DNA from 2 places in the Exiguobacterium sp. K1 genome. Region 2 is predicted to be linked to the other one. Evidence: predicted binding sites of a transcription regulator. Region 2 holds the regulator's gene; the other holds the start of a gene.

Region 1 (3,425 bases), on a different contig from region 2:
AACTGCCAAGGATACTGCAATTGTTCATCGATGACAGGAAAATCGATTTGATGTGTTTCAAGATAGTAGGCTTTGAGGAGTTGAATGTGTTCCGGCATCAAAAAGGGAAGCCATTTGAGATTTCCGCGGTCACGATAACGTGTCATGTAAATCACCTCCCGGATGTCCGCCGACGAATCGGAGCCGGCGTTTCGCGACACTTGTATCGAGGAATGACACCGCCAAACGGATCGTTCCTTTACCGTAACGTAAATTGACGTGATCGATGGCTTTTAATAACCGTTTTCGGCGCCAGACCTTTGTATTGTCTTCAAACAAGGACAATTGAAGCGTTCCCTGATCCGGGGTGAGTTGTCCGAGGGCGACCGATAAAAAGCGGACCGGTTCACCATCGAGCCAATTCGGTTCGAACAATTGAAGAATATGACGTAATAACAGCCGTTCATCGGCGGTCGGATAAGGCAATCGGAGCTGTTTTGAAAAGCCGTCACGGGCGACATGTCGAGAGTAGCGGACGCCAAGATGGACCGTCCAACCGACCTGATTGGAAAAACGGACCCGTGCCGCAACATCACTTGCTAATTCGGCGAGAACTAAACGAATCTGTTCGTACTGGTAATAGTCACGCATCAGGGTCACCCCATGTCCGATCGTTCGTTTGGTATCCGGTGCAGTCCGGAACAAGGTCATCGGATCAATGATTGTCGGAGAACCGTCGATTCCCCAGGCATGGTGCCAAAGTTCTGCCCCGATTACGCCGAACCGTTCGTGCAGATCTTCGACCGGGGCTGCTGCCAGGTCCCCAATGGTGTGGATTCCCATTACCGACAAGTGTTGCTCCATCATCCGTCCGACGCCCCACATCTTGCGGACCGGAAAATCATGCAACAACCGAGAGACATCCGCATAACCGCATTGTGCGATACCTTCACGTTTTCCGCGTAAATCGAGGACCAGCTTTGCAATGACGTTGTTCGGACCGATTCCGATCCGGACCGGAATGCCGGTCTGTTGCCAGATTGCCGTCTGAATTTTCCAGGCTGTTTCCGTGTCTGATCCGAAAAGCCGTTCCGTTCCGCTCATGTCGACAAAGTTTTCATCAATTGAATAGATCCGGATTGCGTCGGGCGGCGCAAACTGATGCAAGACGTCCAGCACTTCGATCGATGTTTTCATGTATGCCAGCATCCGTGGTTCGACGAGCACAATCTGTTTCCGCTCACGATAAGGCAACTGCTCAATCTGATAAAGACGACTAGCTGTCTTGATTCCGAGTTGTTTTAAAGCGGGACTGGCCGCAAGGATAACCGATCCGGATCGGGTTAAGTCCGATACGACAGCAAGTTTCGTCGTTAAAGGAGGTAAATTTCGATAACGGCATTCACAACTGGCATAAAAAGAGACACTGTCGACACAAAAAATCCGTCGGTCCGGAAAAGGTAGGATCGGATTCATAGAAAACACTCCTTACTACATAAAAGAACGTTTGTTCTTATTTTTGATTTGACTATATCATGGTCTCAACCGGTCTCAAATCAAAAAAATAAAAAAAGAGTCAATCTTTGCTACACTGGAAAAGGTAAATGCGATGTAAAGGAAAGAAGGGGAAGTACATGAAAAAACAAATCATTCAATTACCCGAGTTACCGCAACAGTTGACATCGGAAACCTTTGCGGATGTTGAAATCGATGATCCGTATCTGTATCAAACGTTGTATGAGAAAGAGACGTTGCCGGTCGAACTGACGGAACGGCTCGACGTCAATCAAGTCTGTTTTCGGAATGTCTCGTTTGCAGGACTGGTCTTTGAGCGGGCTTCATTTGAAAATGTCCGTTTTGAACAATGTGACCTGACAGGCTGTCAGTTTCAGGACAGTCGTTTTCATCGGGTTGTTTTTGAGGATTGCCGCCTGACCGGAATTCATTTTGAGTCGAACACGATCGATCACGTAACAATCAAAGACTGTCAGGCCAATTACGCCCAAGTCATCCGGACGGCGTTGCGTCATGTCACACTGGAACAGACATCGATGCGGGAAAGTCATTTCTTTGAAATGAAGCCAATCGATTTCCGACTGCATGAAGTTGATTTGTCGGAAAGTCAATGGGTCGAGACGGCATTAAAAGGACTGGATTTGCGACAAGCCGACTTATCCGGCATCACGATTGATCCACGCTTTTTGCCGGGGGCCATCGTTACGGAAAGCCAGGCTATCACCTTTGCCCGGTTACTCGGACTCGTCATTCCAAGTCATGGTTAACCAGTAAAAAAAAAACGAAGTCCACTGTCCCCGTCATATTCGGGAGAGTGGACTTCGTTTCGTTTAAAAGGAAATGGTTTCACCGTCATCCGGGATGAGGAAATGAGCAGACAGATGGTGGGCGGCCAAAAAATCGGCAATCATATCGCGGCGCAACAGACAGTGGTTGACGGACTCGAGGTGAGAGACGATGATGGTCGCTTCAGCCGCCGCCTGATGAACAGCCAGCAAATCACGCTGGGACATCGTAATCGGTTCGCCGGTCAAAAATTGTGCCGCGCCGCTGTTGACGATGATGATGTCAGGCGCATGCTGCTCGATTGCCGTCTCAACTTCTTCACACCAAATCGTGTCACCGGCGATGTAAAGCGTCGGTTCGTCCGGGTGCGTCAAGACGAGACCGGAGACGGTGCCCATCCGTTGACCGATTTCCCCGACACCGTGCCGGCCTGACGTATGGTAAACGTGGATATCACCGAGCGCCAGTCCGTTTTCAAACGACGAGACGTTCGTGAATCCGGCTTCGCGGATTGTCGCCGCATCCGCCTGGTTTTGTGCATACAAGGGAATCTGTTTCGGAAGAATTTCTTTTGCTGTTTCATCAAAATGATCGGCATGGAGGTGGGTGACGAAAATCGCATCCGGATCAAGCAGTGTCGAGACATCAACGGGCAAGTCGACGAGCGGATTCGGAACGGCGTTCGGCGTCTCTCCGAACGGCGGAAGAGATCCTTTTTCACCGAGAAACGGATCGATCAAAAATACTTGATTGGCGTAGGTAACGACGAGTGTTGCATTACGAATCTGTTGAATATCCACGGGCAGTCTTCCTTTCGGATTGGGAATGTTTCACTGTTCGTTCATTTCCCATTCAGACGCCGTGTTAATCATATTTGATCGTCGATGGTTTTCGGGAGCAGTTTCTCCATCGCCAGGACGTCCACATAATATCCGTTGAGCATACCTTGTTCCTTAAACGTTCCGACAATCCGGAAGCCGGACCGGATGTACAGTTTTTGACCGATTTTGTTAAAGGGAAACGTAAACAGAATCAACTTATGGAAACCTTGTGTAATCGCGTGTTCTTCGATGACATGTAACAGCTGACGCCCGATACCCTGTCCGCGATGGGTCCGGGTGATGTAGACCGACAGTTCACCGACG
Region 2 (3,425 bases):
TCCGCGTATCATCCGTCACAAGAACGGCGTCCACCGCTTGACGTGTGACGTAATCAAGAACGGATAACATCCCTTCCCTGTCAACGTCGTAACCACTTTCTTTTTCCGTGATGATATCCACGACTTCAAATCCTTTTGTTGCAGCGAGTCCCGACAGTTCTGATCTTTGCCGCTCAAGCGAGCTATCCTGTGCTTCTTTTTCCGTCGAGACGCGACAGTAGATTACTACTTTCATCGTACTTCACACCCCTGTTCGTTCATTGACAACTTTTACAGTTTGTCATTGTTGCGCGATTGGTACAACGATTTTGTTTTTCGAAATGACATGTGTCGTCTTTAATTCATTATTCTCAATCAACCATTCGACATATTCTTGGTCCGTCATTGAACCGTCGTTGTATACTTCCGCCACCTGTTCGACGGTCGCGTTCTGGTCTACTGTAACGGAAGTCGTTAACAGCTGTTCGACCTTTTCATCCGGGCGAGGTGTTAAGAGAAAAAGAATGAAGGCAAAGCTGAGCGTATAAAAAACAATGGAAAAGGCATGGGTACGGATTGAATGCATCATGATGAATCCCTCCAAATTAAAATGTTTTAGAATAAACGTTCGCGGAACAATTGTTCGCATAACTCATCTTAAACCAGGAACCAGTGTTCGGTCAATATAAAATGTCGAACAATTGTTTGTACGCTCATTTGTTCTATGTTATAGTGATTTTAGAAACATGTATTCCTATAACCTTCAAAAACCAATCCGGAAAGAGGTGGCAATTCATATGCGGAAAATGTCGAAACGACAACAAGAAATCCTTGACTACATCGTTGCTCAAGTGAAACTGAAAGGGTATCCACCTTCAGTTCGTGAAATCGGTGAAGCTGTTGGTCTTGCTTCAAGCTCAACGGTACACGGTCATTTGGATCGTCTAGAAAAACGCGGACTGATTCGCCGTGACCCAACAAAACCACGTGCGATTGAGATATTGCTTGATAAACCTGAAGAAGATCATGAAGCTATCGTACACATTCCTGTCATTGGGAAAGTAACGGCCGGTTTCCCTATCACAGCCATTGAAAATATCGAAGAACATTTCCCTCTCCCTGCACATTACGTCGGGAACGAAAATGTCTTCATGTTGACGATTGACGGTGAGTCCATGATCAATGCAGGTATTCTAGACGGTGACCGGGTCATCGTTCGTCAGCAGAACACAGCAGAGAATGGTGAAATCGTCGTGGCTATGACCGAAGATAGCGAAGCGACAGTTAAACGGTTCTTCTTAGAAGATCAACAAGTACGTCTCCAACCAGAAAATGATTCGATGGACCCGATGTATTTCGATAACGTCTCGATTCTTGGCAAGGTCATCGGCGTATATCGGACGATCCACTAAGCGAGGGACCAGCGCAGCTGGTCTTTTTTCATGCCTTCTGGAAATGTACATGATACAGTCAATACCGTCGCTCTAACCGGCTACGTTGCGTATTCGGTCGCAACGCAGCAGACGGATTGGCTTCCAACTGCTGTCGGCATCGCCGTCGGCACCCTTTGGCTTTCACCAGATCTCGATTTGAAGTCTGAACCTTACTATCGGCATGGTCCTTTGCGTGTCCTTTGGATGCCCTATGTCAAAATCATGCCCCACCGGTCCATCTGGTCACACGGATTGATCATCGGTGACCTGATCCGCCTGTTGTACAGCGCCGCTTTCGTGATTCCACTTCTGTTTTTGGCGCTGTATCTGAAACTTGTCGAATCAAGCACGGTGGATTCCTGGTTTGCAGCCATGCCCGCTTTTGTCATCGGCGTCATGGTCGCCAGTACGATACATATCGTTCTCGATCATTCCAGCAGCTTCTTCCGCACCAAAAAGAAGCGGAAAAAGCGTCGTTGAAAATCCTTCGTTCATTGAAAAATGAACAAAGGATTTTTTTATTATCCATTTTTCATTTTTTTAAACATAAATTAAGGAAATTTTAATTTGAAGTTTTGAAGTATTTGTATTGAAAACGTTCTCAATTAGATGTAGGTTTAAATGGAAAGGCCATTATTTGCTTTAATCCAAAGGGAGGGTTTTTGCATGAGTAACTTTACAAGTGAGCTGATCGGAACAATGATTCTGATTTTGCTCGGGGACGGAGTCGTTGCAGGGGTTGTCTTGAGAAAGACAAAATCTGAGAACGGCGGTTGGATCGTCATTACATTCGCTTGGGGTCTCGCCGTTATGACGGGAGCATACATTGCTGCCTCGAGTGGTGCGCATCTCAATCCTGCATTGACATTGGCGCTTGCCATGAATTCCGATTTACCGTGGGCAGACGTACCTGTCTATATCGCCGGTCAATTAATCGGAGCATTCATCGGTGCAGTACTCGTTTGGCTTCATTATATGAAACACTTTGAAGCGACTGATGATCAAGCAGCAAAACTGGGTGTATTCGCAACAGGTCCGGCGATTCGCCATACACCGTCAAATCTGATTTCAGAGATCATCGGGACGTTTGTCCTGGTATTCGGAATCCTGTCGTTTGGTCTGACAACATTTGGTGACGGACTGAAACCATTCATCGTCGGTCTTCTTGTCGTCGTCATCGGTCTCTCGCTCGGTGGTACAACAGGGTATGCCATCAACCCGGCCCGTGACCTTGGTCCGCGGATTGCACACGCTATCTTACCGATTAAAGGAAAAGGTTCATCTGACTGGAGTTACTCGTGGATTCCAATCGTTGGTCCAATCATCGGTGGTGGAGTAGCCGTCTTGCTGTATCAACTGCTGCAAAACTGATTTTGTTTGACACCTACATCTCAAGGGGGATTTCAGCATGGAAAACAAGTACATCTTAGCACTCGACCAAGGAACAACAAGCTCGCGTGCCATCATTTTTGACCATGATGGACAAATCGTGAACTCGGCGCAACGCGAATTCAAACAATACTTCCCGCAACCGGGCTGGGTCGAACATGATGCCAATGAAATCTGGGGCTCTATCCTCGCCGTTATGGCGGATGCGCTCGGAACGGCCGATATCAAACCAAGCCAAATCGCAAGTATCGGAATTACGAACCAACGTGAGACAACAGTCGTTTGGAATAAAGAAACCGGCAAACCGGTTTATCATGCTCTCGTCTGGCAATCCCGCCAAACATCCGGCATCTGTGATGAACTGAATGCGCAGGGACTCAATCAAACATTCCGCGATAAAACAGGTCTCCTGATCGATGCCTACTTCTCAGGCACGAAAGTGAAATGGATTTTGGATAACGTCGACGGCGCACGGGAACAAGCGGAAAATGGTGAGCTTCTCTTCGGAACAATCGACACTTGGCTCGTCTGGAAGTTGTCTGGCGGTAAAACACATATCACAGACTATACAAACGCTTCCCGGACGTTGATGTACAACATCTACGAACAAAAGTGGGATGACGA

What was found. Region 2 encodes LexA, which represses DNA repair genes until DNA is damaged. Its sites were predicted from a motif close to CGAACATATGTTCG; they were not measured.
Region 1: the regulator LexA is predicted to act here: its motif matches at 1,480-1,493, upstream of N7U64_RS14130 (DNA polymerase thumb domain-containing protein).

What each region holds. Positions count from the first base shown of each region.
Region 1 is NZ_JAOTIT010000008.1:22,293-25,717, reverse strand. It holds gene N7U64_RS14135 (YolD-like family protein) at 1-146, opposite strand, end outside; gene N7U64_RS14130 (DNA polymerase thumb domain-containing protein) at 130-1,455, opposite strand; gene N7U64_RS14125 (pentapeptide repeat-containing protein) at 1,614-2,261, shown strand; gene N7U64_RS14120 (MBL fold metallo-hydrolase) at 2,325-3,080, opposite strand; gene N7U64_RS14115 (arsinothricin resistance N-acetyltransferase ArsN1 family A) at 3,149-3,425, opposite strand, start outside.
Region 2 is NZ_JAOTIT010000007.1:156,527-159,951, forward strand. It holds gene N7U64_RS13895 (recombinase family protein) at 1-235, opposite strand, end outside; gene N7U64_RS13900 (hypothetical protein) at 281-568, opposite strand; gene lexA (transcriptional repressor LexA) at 777-1,391, shown strand; gene N7U64_RS13910 (metal-binding protein) at 1,422-1,892, shown strand; gene N7U64_RS13915 (MIP/aquaporin family protein) at 2,079-2,783, shown strand; gene glpK (glycerol kinase GlpK) at 2,821-3,425, shown strand, end outside.